DNA from 2 places in the Solidesulfovibrio carbinoliphilus subsp. oakridgensis genome. Region 2 is predicted to be linked to the other one. Evidence: predicted binding sites of a transcription regulator. Region 2 holds the regulator's gene; the other holds the start of a gene.
The links. Region 2 encodes HrcA, which represses chaperone genes, less so after heat shock. Its sites were predicted from a motif close to TGTTAGCACTCNNNNNNNNNGAGTGCTAACA; they were not measured.
Positions count from the first base shown of each region.

Region 1: the regulator HrcA is predicted to act here: its motif matches at 3,900-3,930, upstream of groES (co-chaperone GroES).

Region 1 is NZ_CM001368.1:2,571,994-2,582,500, reverse strand. Features, by position in the region: gene DFW101_RS11200 (dynamin family protein) at 1-313, shown strand, start outside; gene DFW101_RS11195 (pyridoxal phosphate-dependent aminotransferase) at 450-1,595, shown strand; gene groL (chaperonin GroEL) at 1,875-3,524, opposite strand; gene groES (co-chaperone GroES) at 3,571-3,861, opposite strand; gene DFW101_RS11180 (NADH-quinone oxidoreductase subunit 5 family protein) at 4,314-6,233, shown strand; gene DFW101_RS11175 (respiratory chain complex I subunit 1 family protein) at 6,233-7,081, shown strand; gene DFW101_RS11170 (NADH-quinone oxidoreductase subunit B family protein) at 7,110-7,553, shown strand; gene DFW101_RS11165 (NADH-quinone oxidoreductase subunit C) at 7,613-7,978, shown strand; gene DFW101_RS11160 (hydrogenase large subunit) at 7,991-9,220, shown strand; gene DFW101_RS11155 (4Fe-4S binding protein) at 9,238-9,609, shown strand; gene DFW101_RS11150 (DNA polymerase III subunit delta') at 9,873-10,507, opposite strand, start outside.
Region 2 is NZ_CM001368.1:3,856,912-3,867,418, forward strand. Features, by position in the region: gene gatA (Asp-tRNA(Asn)/Glu-tRNA(Gln) amidotransferase subunit GatA) at 1-1,078, opposite strand, end outside; gene gatC (Asp-tRNA(Asn)/Glu-tRNA(Gln) amidotransferase subunit GatC) at 1,178-1,462, opposite strand; gene DFW101_RS16915 (penicillin-binding protein activator) at 1,486-2,961, opposite strand; gene dnaK (molecular chaperone DnaK) at 3,118-5,031, opposite strand; gene DFW101_RS16925 (nucleotide exchange factor GrpE) at 5,169-5,696, opposite strand; gene hrcA (heat-inducible transcriptional repressor HrcA) at 5,776-6,813, opposite strand; gene DFW101_RS16935 (hypothetical protein) at 6,983-7,351, opposite strand; gene DFW101_RS20230 (FadR/GntR family transcriptional regulator) at 7,507-8,205, opposite strand; gene DFW101_RS16945 (alpha/beta hydrolase family protein) at 8,404-9,252, opposite strand; gene DFW101_RS16950 (ABC transporter ATP-binding protein) at 9,459-10,166, opposite strand; gene modA (molybdate ABC transporter substrate-binding protein) at 10,249-10,507, opposite strand, start outside.

The DNA.
Region 1 (10,507 bases), 1.3 Mb from region 2:
TGTGGCCCTGTGCCTCGGCGGCTGCCTCTGGCTCCATCTGCTCGCCCGCAAGTGGTCGGCCGCGGCCGTGGCCCGGCTGGTGGAAAAGAGCTATCCCCACGGCCCGGTCCGCGAGGGGCTCCTGCGGGCCTTTGCCAAGAATACGGTCTTCTGGCGCTCGATCTTTCGCCTGGAGCCGGCCGGCTGGGGCCAGAAGGCCCGGCGGATGCTCGGCTCCGTCATCGCGGACAGCGAGAAATACATCCAGTCCCTAAACGACCGGTACGCCCACCCCTCGGGCATGTGCCAGCCTCCGGCCGACGACGCCGCCTGACCGCACGGCGCAAACAGACGGGGCTTCGGTCCCGGCCCCGGTCCTTGCAGCGAAGCCGGGGCCGGGGCCGGACATCCGCCATTCCCGCGCGGCCCGGGCCGCGCCCATCCTTCGCAAAACCAATCGGACAACCGCCATGAATCCCGCCTGCAAGGACATCACGTCGTTTCTCGTCATGGACATTCTGGAAAAGGCCCACAAGATCGAGGCCGCCGGCCACCGGGTCATCCACCTGGAGATCGGGGAGCCGGACTGCGACATCCCGGACTGCGTGAAAGAGGCCGCCAAGAAGGCCGTGGACGAGGGCCAAACCCACTACACCCACAGCCTTGGCATTCCGGCCCTGCGCGAGGCCATCTGCGAACTGCACGGCCGGGAATACGGCGTGTCGGTCTCGCCGGACCGGGTGCTGGTCACGGGCGGGACCTCGCCGGCCATGCTGCTCGCCTTCGGCGTCCTGGCCCGGCCCGGCCGCCACATCCTCCTCACCGACCCGGCCTATGCCTGCTACCCCAACTTCCTGCGCTTCACCAACCTGACCCCGCACTACGTGCCTGTGGCCGAGGAGGACGGGTTCCAGTTCACGCCGGACCTGATCGGCGAGAACGTCAGCGAACTGACCGCCGGCATTCTCATCAATTCCCCGGCCAACCCGACCGGGACGCTCATTTCCCCCGAGGCCCTGGATGCGGCCTGCGCCATGGGCGTGCCCGTCATTTCCGACGAGATCTACCACGGCCTGACCTACGGCGAACCGGCCCGGTGCGCCCTGGAATTCTCCGACGACGCCATCGTCTTGAACGGCTTCTCCAAGCGCTTCGCCATGACCGGCCTGCGCCTCGGCTACCTGATCGCCCCGCGCGGAATGATGCCGATCCTGCAAAAGCTCCAGCAAAACCTTTTCATCTGCGCCTCGTCCGTGGCCCAGTGGGCCGGTCTGGCCGCGCTTTCGCCCGACGGCCTGGCCGCGGCCGAAGCCATGCGCCGGACCTACGACCAGCGGCGCAAGGTTCTCCTGGCGGGGCTTAGAAAGCTCGGCCTTTCTCCCCGCGTGGAGCCGACGGGCGCCTTTTACGTGTTCGTGCGGGCCGACCACCTGCACCCGGATTCCCTGGCGCTGGCCTACGACATCCTGGAGAAGGCCCATGTCGGCGTCACGCCCGGCATCGACTTCGGCCCGGGCGGGGAAGGGCACCTGCGCTTTTCCTACGCCAATTCCCTGGAGAACATCGAGGAAGGCCTGGAGCGCCTCGGCCGGTATATGAGCGAGCACTGCCGGTAGGAGAGGAACGGAAGGAAGATGCCTCGGGCGGCCAGGAGAGGCTCTGCCTCTCCTGGACCTCTCCGCCGGGGGGGATCATCCCCCCCGGCCCCCCCGAAAGGGGGCGCGAAACGACGAAGGGCGGTCCCAGTATGGGACCGCCCTTCGTCGTTTCCCGGGGCGGGTGGGTCCGGGAGGGGGTGACCCCCTCCCGGCCGCCGGAGGCATCTTTTCCCAAAAAAAAGGCGGCCGGACTTTCGTCCGGCCGCCCTGAAGGCGGTAACGTGAAGCAAAGGGCGTCTAGTACATGCCGCCCATGCCACCCATGCCGCCCATGCCGCCGCCGGGCATGGCGGGCATGTCTTTTTTCGGCTCGGGCTTTTCGGCCACGGCCGCCTCGGTGGTCAGGAGCAGGCCGGCCACGGAAGCGGAATTCTGCAGGGCGATGCGGGTGACCTTTTTGGGGTCGATGACACCGGCCGCGATCAGGTCTTCGTACTGGCCGGTGGCGGCGTTGAAGCCGAAGCCCTCGGCGCCGTCACGGACCTTGGCAACGACAATGGAGCCTTCGAAGCCGGCGTTGCTCGCGATTTGGCGCAGCGGCTCTTCGATGGCGCGGCGCACGATCTCGATGCCGGACTGCTCGTCGTCGTCCAGGGCCTTGATGTCGGTCAGGCTCTTGACGCAACGGACCAGGGCGACGCCGCCGCCGGGGACGATGCCTTCCTCAACGGCCGCGCGGGTGGCGTTCAGCGCATCTTCGACGCGGGCCTTCTTCTCTTTCATCTCGGTCTCGGTGGCCGCGCCGACATTGATGACGGCCACGCCGCCGACGATCTTGGCCAGACGCTCCTGCAGCTTTTCTTTGTCGTAGCTGGAGGTGGTCTCGTCGGCCTGGGCGCGAATCTGCTTCACGCGGGCCTTGATCTTCTCGGCATCGCCGGCGCCGTCGACGATGGTGGTGTTTTCCTTGTCCACGATGACGCGCTTGGCCTTGCCGAGGTCGACCAGGGTGATGTTCTCGAGCTTGATGCCGAGGTCTTCGGACACGGACTGGCCGCCGGTCAGGATGGCGATGTCTTCGAGCATGGCCTTGCGGCGGTCGCCGAAGCCCGGAGCCTTGACGGCGCAGACCTGGAGCGTGCCGCGCAGCTTGTTGACGACCAGCGTGGCCAGGGCCTCGCCCTCGATGTCTTCAGCCACGATCAGAAGCGGCCGGGACATCTTGGCCACCTGCTCGAGGATGGGCAGCAGATCCTTCATGGCCGAGACTTTCTTCTCGTTGATGAGGATGAGCGGCTCGTCGAGCTCGCAAACCATGCGCTCGGGATCGGTGACGAAATAGGGGGAGAGGTAGCCGCGGTCGAACTGCATGCCTTCGACCACGTCCAGGGTGGTCTCCATGCCCTTGGCTTCCTCGACCGTGATGACGCCTTCCTTGCCGACCTTGTTCATGGCCTCGGCGATGATGTTGCCGATGGTGGCGTCGGAGTTGGCGGAAATGGTGCCGACCTGGGCGATTTCTTTCTGGTCGCGGGTGGGCTTGGCCAGGGTCTCGAGCTCGGCCACGACCGACTCGACGGCCTTGTCGATGCCGCGCTTGATGGCCATGGGATTGCGGCCGGCGGCCACAAGCTTCACGCCTTCGCTGTAAATGGCCTGGGCCAGGATGGTGGCGGTGGTGGTGCCGTCGCCGGCGATGTCCGAGGTCTTGGAAGCGACTTCCTTGACCATCTGGGCGCCCATGTTCTCGAACTTGTCTTCAAGCTCGATTTCCTTGGCCACGGTCACGCCGTCCTTGGTGATGATCGGGGAGCCGTAGGACTTCTCGATGACCACGTTGCGGCCCTTGGGTCCCAGGGTGACCTTCACGGCGTTGGCAAGCTTGTCAACGCCACGTTTCAGCTTCTCGCGGGCTCTGGCATCGAACAAGATATCTTTGGCAGCCATGTATGTTTCTCCTTGTCTAATGATTCAGTGGGGAATGGGGAGGGCCTTAGGCTTCGATGATGGCCAGGATGTCATCCTCGCGCATCACGAGGAAATCATCCTCATCGACCTTGATTTCGGTGCCGGCGTACTTGTTGAAAAGGACCAGGTCGCCCTTTTCCACGTGCATCTGCACGTGCTTGCCGTCGTCGCCGATCTTGCCCGGGCCGGCGGCGATGACCTCGCCCTTCATGGGCTTTTCCTTGGCGGAGTCGGGGATGATGATGCCACCCTTCGTGACTTCCTCCTGTTCCAGCCGTTTCACGAGCACGCGATCGCCTAAGGGTTTGAGCTTCATACGGTTGCCTCCATGGATATTTGGGGGGAATGGCCCGCCGCTGGCACTCGCAAGCGAGGAGTGCTAGCGGCGGGCGGAAATGTATCTAACCACATCGCCATGAAAGGCAAGGGGGTCGGCCCAAAAAAAACGTTCTTGGCACCAAAAAGTTTCCTGAAGGTAATAGTTTGAAATCACGATATTTTTTTGAAGAGTGACTGTCGTAGGCCCACGAGAGTCAGGCGGGGCGGGTGCCGGAGGGCGTTTTTTGCCTGAAGAGGGACCCTTGTGAAAGGAATCACGCTATTGCACAGGGTGGCAATTTCTTATAAGACGCCTAAACTTGACGCTCTCCCCCATGGGGCCTAGGGTTTTCCAAAGCATGCGGCCGCATTGCTCGTGGATTGCTCTGTCCCGCGGCGGGGGCAGGGCGTGTGTCCATGGCGGTCCCTAAACTTTTTTCCGAGGTGCCTATGCTCGACACGTTGGTCTTTGCGACGGTGCTGCTGCCATTCCTGGTTGCAGCCGTGTTGCTCGTTTTGCGTGAGCAAAACGTGCGCAAGGTCATCCTGGTGGCCACGGCGGGGGTGCTTGCCCTCGCATCACTGGCCATGCTCCGCGGCGGAGCGTTCATCCTGTCGCCGGCCCCACTGTATGATACGCTCGTCACCCTTGGCGACTTCGTCATACTGTTTGTGGTCCTGGCGGTAGGTTTCAAACGAAAAAACCAGATCATCATCTGGCTGACCGCCGCCCAAATCCTCGGTCTGGTCTGGCTCGACTTCTTCATGGTTCACGACCATGGGGCCACGCCCGCCTTCTTCGCCGACGACCTGAGCCTCATCATGGTGCTCATCATCTCCATCGTGGGTTCGCTGATCGCCGTCTACGGCATCGGCTACATGAAGGAGCACGAGGAGCATCTGCACCTGCCCAAATCCAGGCAGCCCCGGTTCTTCTTCTTCATCGTGCTCTTCCTCGGGGCCATGAACGGCCTGGTTCTGGCCAACAACCTCCTGTGGATGTACTTTTTCTGGGAGTGCACCACCCTGTGCTCGTTCATGCTGATCGGCCATGACGACACCGAGATCGCCCGCAAGAACGCCGAGCGCGCCCTGTGGATGAACGTCCTTGGCGGCACGGCCTTCCTCTTTGGCCTGATCATCCTGCAGAAAACGGCCGGCACCCTGTCCCTCCAGGACATCCTGGCCAAGGGGCCGGAGATGGCCGTGGCCGGCGGGGCCATCCTCATCCCCATGTTCCTCTTGGTCTTCGCCGGCATGACCAAGGCCGCCCAGGCCCCGTTCCAGAGCTGGCTGACCGGGGCCATGGTCGCGCCCACCCCGGTTTCGGCCCTGCTCCACTCCTCGACCATGGTCAAGGCCGGCGTCTACATCATCGTGCGCCTGGCCCCGATCTACGCCGGAACGTACCTGTCCAACTTCATCGCGCTCTTTGGGGCCTTCGTCTTCCTGGCCACGGCCGCCCTGGCCGCCGGCCAGTCCAACGGCAAGAAGATCCTGGCCTATTCCACCATCTCCAACCTGGCCCTCATTATCGCCTGCGCCGGCATCAACACCCCGGCCGCCATCACCGCGGCCATCCTGCTGATCCTGTTCCACGCCATCTCCAAGGCATTGCTCTTCCTGTGCGTGGGCGCCATCGAGCAGAAGATCGGCTCGCGCGACATCGAGGACATGCGCGGCTTGTGGGCCGTCATGCCCCGCACGGCGCTCATTACCGTCATCGGCGTCGTGACCATGATGCTGCCGCCTTTCGGCATGCTCATGGCCAAGTGGATGGCCATCGAATCCGCCAACGGCCAGTTCCTGGTCATGGTCATGCTGGCCCTCGGTTCGGGCCTGACCGTGCTCTTCTGGTGCCGCTGGGCCGGCATCCTCCTGGCCACGCCCTTTGGCAAGATCAAGCCCGAGACCCAGGCCTCGACGGTGCGCTTCCCGCTGGTGGTCCTGGCCGGCCTGGCCGTGGTGGTCAGCTTCCTGTCGCCCTTTGTCTACAACGGCCTGGTGGCCCCGGTCGTGGCCATGTACTACAAGACCACGGCCTACACCGTGAGCCTTGGCAACTTCGAGTCGTCCACCGGCGTCTTCATCATCTACCCGCTCTTTCTCCTGCTCGGCCTTGGCCTCTACTTCGCCATCAAGCAGTCGCGGAAGGTGACGGCCGCCCAGATCGCGGACCCGTACATGTGCGGCGAACAGCAGACCGTGGGCGGCAAGCCCGGCTTCCTCGGACCGCTCGGCATGCACGTGGCCGCGGCGTCCGGCAACTACTACCTTGAGCAGTTCTTCGGCGAAGCCATGTTGTCGAAGTGGATCAACGCCATCGCGCTTGCCGTTCTCGTGATCATGCTCTTCGGAGGCGCCCTGTGATTATCAAAATCCTGCTCGCCATCGTGGCCCTGATCCTGGCTCCGGTCCTCGGAGCCCTCATCACCGGCGTGGATCGCCGGATCACCGCCTGGCTGCAGTCCCGGGTCGGACCGCCGATCCTGCAGCCCCTCTATGACGTCTTAAAGCTCCTCGGCAAGGAGCCCATGGTCACCAACACCTGGCAGGCCATCTGCGCCTACGTCTACGTGGTGGCCGCCGCCCTGTCCGTGGTCCTGCTCTTCATCGGCTCGGACCTGCTGCTGATCTTCTTTGTCCTCACCGTCGGCGCGGTCTTCCTGGTCATGGGCGCCCTGGCCTCGCCGTCGCCCTACAGCCAGATCGGCGGGCAGCGCGAACTCCTGCAGATGCTGGCCTACGAGCCGCTTCTGATCCTCGTCTTCGCGGCCATCGCCATGGTCACCGGCAGCTTCAAGGTGAGCGCGGTCTTCGAGCTGTCCCGGCCGCTCCTCTACGACATCCCGCTCATGTTCATCGTGCTCGGCTACGCGCTGACCATCAAGCTGCGCAAGTCGCCGTTTGACATCTCGGCCTGCCACCACGCCCACCAGGAGCTGGTGCGCGGCGTCTACACCGAATACTCCGGCCCCTTCCTGGCCATGATCGAGATCGCCCACTGGTACGAGGTGATCCTGGTCCTTGGCCTGTGCGCCCTGTTCTGGTCCACGAGCGTCGTTGGCATGGTCGTCCTGGTGGCGCTGACCTACCTGGCCGAGATCATCATCGACAACGTCACGGCACGCCTGACCTGGCACTTCATGCTCAAGTCCGCCGTGGGCATGGGCGTGGCCCTGACCGTCGTCAACATGATCTGGCTCTATGCCCAATAACGACCTTTAAGCCAAAGAGAGCGCACCCATGTTAGGCAACATGATCAATCAAGGACGCATCAAGTCCCCGTGGGTGGTCCACTTCGACTGCGGCAGCTGCAACGGCTGCGACATCGAGGTGCTGGCCTGCCTGACGCCCCTGTACGATATCGAACGCTTCGGCATCATCAACGTCGGCAACCCCAAGCACGCCGACGTGCTCCTCGTCACCGGCACCGTCAACCACCGCAACAAGCATGTGCTCAAAAACATCTACGACCAGATGCCCGGACCCAAGGCCGTCATCGCCATCGGCGCCTGCGGCTGCACCGGCGGCGTCTTCCGCGAGGCCTACAACGTGGTCGGCGGCGTGGACAAGGTCATCCCGGTCGATGTCTACGTGCCCGGCTGCCCGGCCCGGCCCGAAGCCATCATCGACGGCGTGGTGGCGGCCCTGGAAAAGGTCAAGGGCCTGCTCGGCATGACCGCCTAGAGCGGCCCTGCGGAAACGACAAGATCCAAACGGGCGCAAGCCCGTAGCGAGGAACAACCGTGCTGGAAACCATCCCCCTTTCCCTCGACGCCGTTCAGGACGTCGCCAAGGAATGCTTCGACGACGGCTGGCGGCTGGTCACCATGTCCGCCGTGCAGCTCGCCGACAACAACTTCGATCTGCTCTACCATTACGACAAGGACCTGGTCATGCGGCATTACCGCCTGACCATCCCCAAGGATACGGTGGTCCCGAGCATCTCTCCGGTCTACTTCGCCGCCCTGCTCGTGGAAAACGAGATCCGCGACCAGTTCGGCATCTGCTTCTCCGACATCGTGCTCGATTTCGGCGGAGCCCTCTATCTTGAAGAAGAAGTCCGCGCCATGCCGTTCTGCAAGGTCAGCGTGGCTCAAAAACAGTCCTAAAGAGGGAAGCTTATGGCCCGTACCATACTGCCTTTCGGTCCGCAGCATCCGGTTTTGCCGGAACCCCTGCACCTGAAACTTACGATCGAGAACGAGACCGTCATCGAGGCCCTGCCGACCCTCGGCTACGTCCACCGGGGCCTGGAACGGCTGTGCGAAATCCGCGACTTCAACCAGATGATCCAGATCGTCGAGCGCGTCTGCGGCATCTGTTCGTGCCTGCACGCCCTTTGCTACTGCGAGGGCGTCGAGCAGATCATGGGCGTCGAAGTGCCCCGCCGGGCCAAGTACCTGCGCACCATCTGGGGCGAGCTGCACCGCATGCACTCCCACCTGCTGTGGCTCGGGCTTTTCGCCGATGCCTTCGGCTTCGAAAGCCTCTTCATGCAGTTCTGGCGGGTGCGCGAGCGCATCATGGACATCATGGAAGCCACCTGCGGCAACCGCGTGGTGGTTTCGGTCAACGTCATCGGCGGCGTGCGCCGCGACCTCTCCCCCGAACAGTGCCTGTGGATCGAGCAGCAGCTGGCCCTGTCCGAAAAGGAGATCAAGCAGCTCCAGACCACCATCCTCAATGACTACACCGTGAAAAAACGCACCGTCGGCATCGGCGTCCTTTCCAAGGAAAAGGCCTACCAGCTCGGCGCGGTCGGCCCCATGCTGCGCGGCTCGGGCTGGGCCCAGGACGCCCGCCAGACCGGCTACGCCGCCTTTGACGAACTCGGCTTCGAGCCGGTGGTCGAATACGGCGGCGACTCCTACGCCCGCTGTGCCGTCCGCTTCCGCGAGACGCTCCAGTCCATCGACATCGTCCGCCTGGCTATCGCCCGCATGCCGGCCGGCGAAACCTCGGTCAACGTCGAGGGCGCCATGGAAGACGACACGCCGCGTCCCGTCGTTGCCGGCGAACGCCGGGACATCATGCAGGCCTACAACCGCGACAAGCACCACAAGATCACTGCCGCGCCCCCGCCAAACCTCGACCTGCCGACCGGCCTCGTGGCCGCCAAGGTCAAGGGCAAGCCGGATGGCGAGGCCGTGACCCGGGTCGAACAGCCGCGCGGCGAACTTATGTACTACATCAAGGGCAACGGCTCGAAGAATATGGAGCGCGTGCGCATCCGCACCCCCACATTCGCCAATATCCCGCCGCTTCTGGCCATCTTGCCGGGGTGCGAGCTGGCTGACGTGCCGGTCATCGTGCTGTCCATCGACCCCTGCATCAGCTGCACCGAACGGTAAAAAAGGAGCGCGTTTCCATGTTCAACATGACCAAAAACGTCGTCACGAACCTTTTTAGCAAAAGCTCCACGCGGCTCTATCCCTTTGCCGTCCGGGGCCACTTCGAAGGGTTTCGCGGCACGCTCGTCAACAACATCGACGAGTGCATCTTCTGCCGGACCTGCCAGATCAAGTGCCCGTCCCAGTGCATCAGCGTGGACAATAAGGCCGGCACCTGGACCTGCGAAGCCATGTCCTGCGTGTACTGCGGCGTGTGCGTGGACGTGTGCCCCACCAGCTGCTTGTCCATGACCAAGGAGCATCGTCCCGTTGCCACCGAGCAGCAGACGATCTTCCTCCAGGGCGTGCCCAAGAAAAAGAAAAAGGCCGAGGAAGCCCCGGCCGAATAGCCGCCTCCTGTTCCTGACCAGCAATCAGAACGCCCGCCGCCGGATCACCGGTGGCGGGCGTTTTTTTGCGGCAGGAGGGGGGATGCCTCCGGCGGCCGGGGGAACCCTTTTTGGAAAAAGGGTTCCCCCGGACCCCTTCCCAAAAACTTTTGGCCGGCTTCGCCAGGTGCGCGGGAGTTTTTTTCCCCCTTTCAGGGGGTCCGGGGGGGTGTCCCCCCCGGCCGCCGGAGGCATTCTTCCGTCTACCCCGTCACCTATTCACGTTACCCCCGGAACCACAGATAGGCGCGGGTGGCCAGGCGGTCGAGGACCAGGGCCGGGTTGACGGTCACGATGAGTGCTTCCTGGCACTCGGACAACAGCAGGTCGAAGCGGCGGGGGATGTCCGGGTCGCGGCACGGGCCGAGCAGGACGGCCAGATCCGAATCGTTGCGCCCGGCCAGATAGCCGGCCAGTCCCCGGGACAGCTCGGTCAGGGCCCGCTCGGCGCAAAGCTTGGTCGGCCGGCCCTTGGCCGCCGAAAACCAGCCCCGGCCCGTGCGCCAGAACTGGTGCAACGCGTCGAGCAGCGGCCAGGGATCGTCCTCGCCGCCGCTCGGGGCCGGCACGGCCGTGTCCGGCCAGGCCAGGGTCAGCACGAACGACCGCGACACCAGGGTCGGGAAAAGACGCTCCCGTTGCGGCGCGAGCAGCACGAACACGTTGCCCGGGCGCGGTTCCTCCATGGCTTTGAGCAGCGCGTTGGCCGCCTCGTCGGTCAAGCCCTGGGCCTCGGCCAGGATGATCACCCGCCGGCCCGGGCCGCGCGGCGGCTCCCCGACCAGCCGGCGCACCTCGCGCATGGTGTCCACCTTGATCGTTTCCACGCCGCCGTCAAAATACTGGAGGTCCAGAAACA
Region 2 (10,507 bases):
TGCGGCGGCGGACTTCCGGGCCAAAGCCCTTGGACCGGGACAGCTCGTAGAGCTCTTCCAGGGTGACGGCTTCGGGGGCGCGGTAGCCGTAGCGCACGCCGTCGAACCGGGCCAGGTTGGAGGAGGCTTCGGCCATGGCCACGATGTAGTAGGTGGCGACGGCGTAGGGCGTGTGGGGCAGGGAGACCGGCACGACGGTGGCGCCAAGGGCCTTGGCCGCGTCCACGGCCTCCTGGCAGCCTGCCCGGACCTCGTCGTCCACGCCCTCGCCCCAGTACTCGTCCGGCAAGCCAATGGTCAGGCCGCGCAGATCACCCGCGCCGGCGAGAAGGGCCTCGAAGTCCGGGGCCGGGCGCGGGGCCGAGGTGGAATCCCTGGGATCGTGGCCGGAAATGACGGTCAGCATGGCGGCGGCGTCGTCGGCGGTGCGGGTAAGCGGTCCGATCTGGTCCAGGCTCGATCCGTAGGCGACCAGACCGTAGCGCGACACCCGGCCGTAGGTGGGCTTGATGCCGACGGTGCCGCAAAAGGCGGCCGGCTGGCGGATGGAGCCGCCGGTGTCGGTGCCGAGCGCGGCGAAACACTGGCCGGCGGACACGGCCGCAGCCGAGCCGCCGCTCGATCCGCCCGGGACCCGGCTGGTGTCCCAGGGGTTGGCGGTCACGGCGTAGGCGGAATTCTCGGTGGAGGAGCCCATGGCGAACTCGTCCATGTTGGCCTTGCCAAGAAGGATGGCGCCGGCGGCCTTCAACTTCTCCACGCAGGTGGCGTCGTAGAAGGGCACGAAATTCTCGAGGATCTTGGAGGCGCAGGTGGTCGGGGCGTCGGCCACGCAGATGGCGTCCTTTATGAGAACCGGCACGCCCCACAGGCGTTTGGCCGGATCCGGACCGGCGGCGTCCATGGCTCGGGCCTTTTCCAGGGCCGACTCGGCCCCAAGGTGCAGGATGGCCCGAAGCTTCGGCTCGGTGGCTTCGATGCGGGCCAGACAGGCGGCCACCGCCTCTTCGGCCTTTATTTCCGTGGCGGCCAGCGTGTCGCGGACCTCGGTCAGGGACAGACGAACGATCTCGGACATGACGAATCCCTTTCTGGCTCATCCCCCTTTCCCCAAAGCGAGGGGGTCCGGGGGAAATGATTCCCCCCGGCGGGGCTCGGGGCGGAGCCCCGTTCATTCTTAAACAATTTTCGGAACGATAAAGAACTGGCCGTCCGTGGCCGGGGCGTTGGCCAGGATCCGGTCGCGGGCGCAGGCCTTGGTGGCGACGTCGGCGCGCAGCGGGGTCTCGTGGAGCACCGGGCTGTAGAGGGGCTCGACGCCGTCGGTATCGACCGCGCCAAGGGTTTCCATGTAGGCCAGGATGCCGTCCATCTGGCCGGCAAAGGCTTCGAGGCTGTCGTCGTCCAGGCGCAGCCGGGCCAGCTTGGCCACCTTGGCCACTTCATCGGGGCGTATCTTCATGGGAAGGTCTTCCTTGGGATGTCTCAGGATGCCGGAATGGCCTGCCGGTGGGCCGGCACCGGGGCCTGGGGCTCGGCCGGCGCCGGGACGGCCGGCTGGACGACGGGCCGGGCCGGAGCGGCCGGCGGCAGGGTGCCGGGCTGGGCTGGCGGCTGGGGAACGGCGGCCGGGGCTGCGGCGCCCGGGGCCTGGGCCGGGGCGTAGGACTGCTCGGTCTCGGGGGCCGGATTTTCCAGGGCCTTTTGCCGGATGGCGTTCAGGCGCTGGCGGAAGCCCTCGGGATCGAGCAGGACCGGACCGGCCACCGAAGGCCGAAACAGGTACATGGCCACGTGGGCCTTGCCGTCCGGGCCGTAGGACAGGGGGGCCATACTGAAATCCATGCCCGAGGCGGCCTGGGCCAGACGCGAGCTGACTTCCTGGGGTGCCGCGCCCTGGGGCATACGGCCGAGTCTGGCGGCCAGGCGGGCGAAGTCGAAGCCCACGGCCTCCCACAGGTCGGCATGGTCCTCGCCGGCGGCCCGCATGGCGGCAAGCAGGGCCTGGGTGGCCTTGCCCTGGTTTTCCGGCCACCAGGCGCCCGGACAGACGGCCAGACGGTAGTTCTGGATGTTGATCTGCGTCTTGGAGGCCGCGGCCCGGTAGAGGGCCTCGGTCCAGAGCTGCGGTCCGAGGATCAGCAGGTCCTCGACCTTGTTGCGGAAAAAGGCGGGCAGCACCTTGTCGGCCCGGGCCCATTCGTCGGGCACGAACACGGCCCCGAAGCCGGGCCGGCCGCCGCCGGTCTTGAGCATTTCCGCCACGGTGCCGTCCCAGCTGGACGGATCCTGGGCCGAGTAGACGCCCGTGGCCGTGACCTGGCCGCCAAGGCGCGTGGTGGCCAGGGCGAAGGCCTCGCCCATGGACTGGCCGTAGCGGTCGCCGGGGCGCAGGATGCCGAACTGGGTGATGCCGTAGTCGGTCAAAGACAGGCGCAGGAGGGCGTCGATCTCGTCCTCGGCGCTCGGGAAAAACCGCCAGGCGTCGATGCCTTCGCGGGCCTCGCCGAGGGTCGAGAGGAAGGCCAGGAAGACCCGGCTCTGGAGCAGCCCCGTGGACTGGAGCTCCTTGAGCGTCAGGGGATGCATGGGACCGCCGACGAGGGTGACCTCGGGCGGCAAGGCGCGCACGCTGTCGGCCCAGCCGGGCTGGGTGGCGTCGATGACGATGACGTCGAGCGGCGTGCCGGCGGCGGCCAGGGCGTCCTGAGCGGCCTTGATGCCTTTTTGCACCTTGCCGCCGAGCTCCCGGAACGGCCCGCCAAGGGGCAGGAGCACGGCCACCCGGTTGACGGCCACGGGCTGGGGTGGCGGCGTCGGGGCCACGGGCGCGGGGGGCGCCACCGGCGGCGGGGGCGGCGGCGCGGGCTGGGTGAAGAGGCCGCCGCAACCGGTCAGGGCGGCAAGAACCAGGCACAACAGGAAACCCGCGGCGAGGCGGGGAAAAAGACGCGGTGTCATGGGAATGGCCTTGGCGTTCATGGGCGAACCGGGGTTTGGCGGCCGAGCCGCCGTGCACGTCGGACAATACGAAAAAGCCTGACCCGTCCGGGGGACGAGTCAGGCTTTCCGATACGCGCAATGGGGCGCGAAGGCAAGTCCGCGCGGACGCGGGCCTTACTTCACTTCGGTATAGTCGGCGTCGACCACGTCCTCGTCCGCGCCGCCGGCCTTGCCGGCCTGGGGTCCGGCCGCGCCGGCTTCGGGGCCGCCGGGCTGGCCGCCGGCCTCGGCTTTCTGCTGGTAGAGCTTTTCCGCCAGCTTGTGCGAGGCCTGGGACAGGTCGTCGGTGGCGCGCTTTATGGCGTCGGAATCCTCGCCCTTGAGCACTTCCTTGACGTGGTTGAGCTTGGACTCGATCTCGCCGCGGGTGGCCGCGTCGACCTTGTCGCCAAGCTCGGCCAGGGATTTCTCCGTGGTGTAGACCAGGGTGTCGGCCTGGTTTCTGATCTCGATCAGGGCCTGCTTCTTCTTGTCGTCCTCGGCGTGGCTCTCGGCATCCTTGATGAGCTTTTGGATGTCGGATTCCGACAGGCCCGAGGAGGCGGTGATGCGGATCGACTGCTCCTTGCCGGTGCCGGTGTCCTTGGCCGAGACGTTGACGATGCCGTTGGCGTCGATGTCGAAGGTGACCTCGATCTGCGGGATGCCGCGGGCCGCCGGGGGAAGGCCGGTCAGCTCGAAGCGGCCAAGGGTCATGTTGTCGCCGGCCATGGGCCGCTCGCCCTGGAGCACGTGGATGGACACGGACGGCTGGTTGTCGGCGGCCGTGGTGAACACCTGGCTTTTGCGGGTCGGAATGGTGGTGTTGCGGTCGATGAGCTTGGTGAACACCCCGCCCAGGGTCTCGATGCCAAGCGACAGCGGCGTGACGTCCAAAAGGAGCACGTCTTTCACGTCGCCGGCCAGGATGCCGCCCTGGATGGCCGCGCCCATGGCCACGACCTCGTCCGGGTTGACCGAGCGGTTGGGCTCCTTGCCGAAGAACTCCTGCACGGCCTTTTGCACCAGCGGCATGCGGGTCATGCCGCCGACCAGCACGACCTCGTCGATGTCGGTGGTCTTGAGGCCGGCGTCGGCCAGGGCCTTGCGGCACGGCTCCACGGTCCGCTGGACCAGGTCATGGACCAGGGATTCGAGCTTGCCGCGCGTCAGCTTGACCATCATGTGCTTGGGACCGGAGGCGTCGGCCGTGATAAAAGGCAGGTTGACCTCGGTCTCCATGGCCGTGGACAGTTCCTTCTTGGCCTTTTCGCCGGCTTCCTTCAGGCGCTGCAGGGCCATGCGGTCCTGGGACAGGTCGATGCCGGTCTCTTTCTTGAATTCCTCGACCAGGAAGGTGATGACGCGATGGTCGAAGTCTTCGCCGCCAAGGAAGGTGTCGCCGTTGGTGGCCCGGACCTCGACGACGTTGTCGCCGACTTCCAGGATGGAGATATCAAAGGTGCCGCCGCCAAGGTCGAAGACCGCGATCTTCTCGTTGGACTTCTTGTCGAAGCCGTAGGCCAGGGAGGCGGCTGTCGGCTCGTTGATGATGCGCTTGACTTCGAGGCCGGCGATGCGGCCGGCGTCCTTGGTGGCCTGGCGCTGGGCGTCGTTGAAGTAGGCCGGCACGGTGATGACGGCTTCGGTCACGGGTTCGCCGAGGTAGGCTTCGGCGTCCTTCTTGAGCTTGCCGAGGATGATGGCCGAGATCTCCGAGGGGCTGTACTTCTTGCCCTCGACCTCGATGTAGGCGTCGCCGCCCGTGCCCTCGACGATTTTATAGGGGCAGTGCGCCAGCCACTTGGTGACTTCCGGGGCGTCGAAACGACGGCCCATGAGGCGCTTGATGGCGAAGATGGTGCGCTCGGGATTGGTGACGGCCTGGCGCTTGGCGATTTCGCCGACCAGCCGCTCCTTGGTGAAGGCCACGATGGACGGGGTGGTGCGGCCGCCCTCGGGGTTGGTGACGCACTTCGGGTCCTTGCCCTCCATGACATAGACGCAGGAGTTGGTGGTCCCGAGGTCGATCCCGATTATTTTACCCATGATAGCCTTTCCTCCTTGTTGGTTCCTGTATGGTCTTCCGTCTGGCGACGGATTTTTTCCGAGAGACAGGCAGGTATATAAGGTCCGTATTTTTCGAGTAAAGGGGGGGATTGGCGAAAAAGTGCCCCCGGACGCGGTCAGATCTTGTTGACCATGACCTTGGCCGGCCGCAGGAGCCGGCCGCGCAGCGTGTAGCCCTTCTGGACCACCTGGGCCACGGTGTCGGCCGGCAGATCGGGCAGGCTGGCCATGCCGAGGGCCTCGTGGGTTTCGGGGTTGAAGGGCTCGCCCGTCCGGCCGAATTCGGCCACGCCGTGGCGGCCGAGGATGTCAAGGAAAGCCTTTCGGGTCATGTCCACGCCGACGACGAAGTCCTTGCAGGCGTCGTTGCCCCGGCCGTGGGCCAGGGCCAGATCGAGGTGGTCAAGGACGGGGACGAGTTCGGCCACGAGGGATTCGGTGGCGTACTTCTGGAACTCTTCCTTTTCCTTGAGGAGCCGCTTCTTGAGGTTCTCGGTCTCGGCCAGGCTGCGCAGCCGGCGGTCGGACTCGGCGGCCAGGGCGGCGCGAAGGGCCGCGACCTCTTCCTCGAGGGTCGGCGCGGGGGTGTCGGCCGCGCCTTCGGGCGTGGCCTGTGCCTCGGAAAGCTTTTCGTCAGGGGCCATGGATCCTCCCATATGCAGCGCCGGACGCGGCAAAAGGCCGGACAGGGCCGGCCGCGCCTGGCGCAGGGTGTCGTATCGGTTACAGGTGCCGGTCCAGGAGCCGGGTCAGGGTGCGGGCGGTGTAGTCCACCACCGGCACCAGCTTGGCGTAGTCCATGCGCAAAGGGCCGATGAGGCCGATGGCGCCCAGGGACATGGCCCCCATGCCGTAGGGGGCGGTGATGACGCCGAGGTCGGCCAGGGCGGCCAGATCCGACTCGCCGCCGATCGTAATCACCGTTTTAAGTTCGTTTGCGGTTTTGTCCAGCAGTTCGAGCAGGACGGTGCGCTCTTCGAGCACGCACATGAGCTCGCGCATGTGGCCGGCGTCGGTGAATTCGGGCTGGCCCAGGATGTTGGGAGTGCCGTCCACGATGACTTCGCTTGCGGGTTCGCGCTCGTGGTCAAAGGCGGTCCGGGCCAGGGTCAGGGCCTGCCGGCACAAGGCGTCCAGGGTGCGGGTGGCCTCGTCGAGTTCGCGCACGAGCCTGGCCCGGACCTCGGTCACGGTCCGGTCGGTGAAAAGATGGTTCAGGTAATTGGCGTAGCTGACCAGGTCGTCGGCCGTGACCCCGGGGTCGGCCTCGATGACCCGGGTCCGGACCAGTCCGCCCTGCAGGACGAGCAGCACCATGACCAGCCCGGGATTCAAAAGCGAAAAGTCGAGCCGCTTCCACCGGGCCGCAGCCTGGTTGGGGGTGATGACCATGGCCACCTGCAACGAGAGCCCGGAAAGGAGCCGCGAGGCCCGGCGCAACAGTTCCCCGACCTCGAGGCCGGCGGTGGCCAGGTTGTCGGTGATGCGGCGCTGGTCGGTCTCGGCCAGGGGGCGAAGCCGCATGACCTCGTCGAGGTAGAACCGGAAGGCCCGGGCCGTGGGCACCCGGCCGGCCGAGGTGTGGGGCTGGGCCAGGTAGCCGGCCTCGGTCAGGTCGGCCATGATGTTGCGGATGGTGGCCGGGGAAAGGCGCAGCGGACTCTGCTTGGACACGGCGCGCGAGCCCACGGGCGAGGCCGTTGCGATGTAGGCCTCGATGATGGTGGTCAGGACTTCCCGTTCGCGTTCCAGAAGCGGCATGGCGCATCCCCGTTTGGCACTCGGTGGAATAGAGTGCCAAACGGGTAACAACCGAAAGGGGGGGTGTCAAGGGACGAGGCCGAAAATCGAAGCTATCTCGCTGGAATAGAAGATTTCTTCCAAAGAGGTCCAGCCGGGTGGAGAGGCTTTGGCCCAAGCGGCGCCGGGCCTAGTCCTGGCCGGGCTCCAGCACCGGATAGCCCGGGTTCTCCGCCGGCCGGGACGGGACGGCCACGGCCGGCCGGGGGCCTTCCAAATCGGCCCACAGGGCGGCGAAGTCCCGGCGCGCCTGTTCGGGGCTTGGCCGGGTGTCGGTCATGAGCCCGGAGGCCAGGACCTTCTGGCGCAGGCCGTCCATGGCCGTGCGCAGGGAGTCGGTCACCGACTCGGGCAGGCGCGGGATGAGCCGGCCCATCCCGGCCAGGCCGGCCGGCCGGGCGGACAGGCGGTGGCCCTGCAGGGCGGCGTCGGCCACGGCCACATAGTAGACGAGGAAAGCCGGGAACAGCACCATCAAAAACGACTTGGAAACACGCATGGACGACTCCGGTCTGGGGCGGCCGGCCGCGAGGGCCTGTCCGCCGGTTGCGACGTTCCGAGAGCCCGCGCCAAACCTGCCCGGGCCCAGGTCTGGCCTTGCTATCAGATCATCTGATGTTTATCCGTCAAAAAAAGCGGCAACCGGTCCACCCCTCAGCGATCCTCCAGGGCCTTGGCGTCGCTGGTGGTGCGGTCGAGGGCTTCCATGGCAAAGGAAACCGCCTTGTCCGGGTCCTTGTCGGCGATGGCATCGAGCAGGCCGTGGTGGATGCGGTCCTGGTATTGGTTGACGCCCCGGTCGGCGATGAGGATGTCGAGGAAGTCCTGAAAAACCATGGAAAAGCTGCGGTAGAGATCGGCCAGGAGCCCGTTGCCGCTGGCCGCGGCCACGGCGGTATGGAAGGCGATGTCGGCCGTCACATAGCCGTGGGAATCGCCGGCCGCCCGGGCCGTACGCTTTTTTTCCAGGGCCTCGCGCATGGTGTCGATGTCGGCCGGGGTGCGGTTCTGGGCCGCGAGCCGGGCCGTCTCCACCTCGATGATGCGGCGGACTTCGCGGATCTCCTCGGCCGTGGACCGGCGCAGGCGGTATTCGAGGGGCTCGTGGCCGGTCGTCCGGTCGAGAACGTAGGTGCCGTCGCCCTGCCGGACTTCGAGCAGCCCGGCGCTGACCAGGACCCGGATGGCCTCGCGGACCGTGGAGCGCCCCACGCCGAGCTGGGCCATGAGCGTGGGTTCGGTCGGAATCTTCGCCCCGGGCGCAAAGATGCCAAGGGAGATCTTCTCCTGGATCTGCTGGATGACGAGGTCGCCGAGTTTTCGCGAACGCACGGGGGTCAGTCGGGAAGGCATCGTCTGATGATCTCCTCATCTGTCCACGGGACGCCCCTCCATAGGGCGCAAAAAGCGTCCTGTCAAGAGGCCGGCTCTCCGTCGCCGGCCGGGCCCCGACGAAGTGGACTTGCCGGAAGCGGGCTTGGCGGGATGGTCCGCCTGCCCGGAAGGGGCCATCGGCTTTGGCCGAAGGCCCCGGGAGCGGGTGGAAAAGGCCTAGCCGAGCGGGGACACGGTCAGGGTCAGGCCGTCGAGGCTGGCGGTGGCCGAGACGAAGGTGGTGACGTCGGTCGCCGGGATGCCGGCCAGCATGGCGTCGTAGCGGGCGGCGTCGTCGGCGTAGAGGCTGATGGAATGGGCGGCCAGAAACGCCGACGGGTCGCTCAAAAGCGCCGACAGGTCCGGGCCGGAGCCGACGCTCGATGTCCCGGTCTCCACGGTAAGCGTCAGGCCGGCGGTCTGGACGCCAAGGGCGGTGGAGACGTCCGAGGGAGCGGCAAAGGCTGTCACGCGCGCATCCGTGTCCCAGGTCCCGTCGCCGCCGGACAGGCCGAGCGACCCGTAGACCACGGCTTGGTAGTCGGCCTGGGCCGTGTCGGCGTGGTCGGCCATGTAGGCCTGGGCGGCCGCGCCGCCGAGGCTGTGGCCGGTGACGTAGACCTGGTCGATGCCAAGGGAGGAGACCGTGGCGTCGAAGGCCGCGACGCCGGTGGCGAGCAGGTCGTAATAGCCGGTGGTGTCCAGCCAGTAGGCGGCGTCGGCGCTGCCGAGGGCGGCGCTGGTTCCGCTGGCGGCGTCGACGTCGTCCGTGCCCCGGAAGGCGATGATGGCGGCGGGCTCGCCGTTGACGGTCGTGGTCCAGGCGTCGAAGGCGGCGTTGCCGGCCACGTAGGTGCCGGTGCCGCTCCCGGTCAGGTCGAGCTGGCCAAGGCCGCTTGCCGTGAGGCCCGTGACCAGGGAGGCGCCGTCGCGGTAGGCGGCGTCGGACACCACGGCCAGGACGGCATCCAGGTTGGAGGTGGTGATCGGGGTATACGTCGCGGCGAGGTCGTTGAAATTAGGCATAAGACGCCCTGCTGTTGGGGTGGGTGTTCATTGCAGGCTGGTTACGCCTCCCCCGCCCACCCGTCAACGCGGTCCGTTTCCTCAAGCGTCACACTCAAGGGAAGGGCTTCCGCCATTCCGGTCTTCCCCTCCCGGGATTCCAAAGGGCGAGAGCCCTTTGGCCGCCGGGGCCATCTCCCCGTCCTTCCGCGTCCTTTTCTTCCGCCTCAGGCCACGCGGACCATGGAGCGGCGCATGGCTTCGGCGGGCTGCATGTCGAGGACCTTGCCGTCGGCGTAGCGGACCACGTCGCCGCCGAAAAAGGCCACGTCGGCCGGGTCGTGGGTGACCATGACCAGCGGAATGTCCAGGCGATTGAGGATGCCGGCCAGCTCGACCCGGACCCGCTGGCGCAACGGGATGTCCAGGGCGGAAAACGGTTCGTCGAGGAGGAGTGCCCTGGGCTCGCCGACCAGGGCCCGGGCCAGGGCCACGCGCTGGCGCTGGCCGCCGGAGATCCGCGACGGCCGGACCTCGGCCAGGGAGGCGATGCCGAAGAGGTCCATGGTCGAGGCCACCCGGTCGGCGGCTTCCCGGGAGAGCCGTCCGAAAAGCGGGGTCAGGCCGAAGGCCACGTTCTGGCGCACGGTCAGGTGGGGAAAAAGGGCGTAGTCCTGGAAGACGTAGCCGATGTTGCGTTCGCGCGGCGGCAGGCAAAGCCGCTTGTCCGTGTCGCAAAGGACCCGGCCGTCCAGGCTGATGGAGCCGGCGTCCGGGCGCATGAGCCCGGCAATGGCCCGAAGTGTCAGGGTCTTGCCCGAGCCGGACGGACCGAACAGGACCACCCGGTTGTCGGTGGTGGCAAAGGAGGCGTCCAGGTGAAAGTCCCGGCTGGCCGCGTGGTAGGCTTTGTGGATGGCGACGGTGATGCGCATGGGGCGTCTCCGGGGCCGGGCCGGTTTTCGGCCGGGTGGCCGGGTTCCCCCGGCGGCCGGGCCGCCGGGGGAACCGTGGGGGTTAAGGCTTTTTGAAACCGTACTTGGCCAGGATTTCCTGGCCCTTGGGGCCTTTGACAAAGGCCACGAAGGCGGCGGCGTCCTTCCTGTCGGCCGAGCCGGCCAGGACCGCGATGGGGTAGCTGACCGGCGTCTCCACCGGCACCTCGGCCACGACCTTGACCTTGTCCCCGCCCTGCTTGGCGTCGGTGGCGTAGACGAAGCCGGCGTCGACCTCGCCCCGCGAGAGGTAGTCGAGGACCTGGCGCACGGATTCGGCC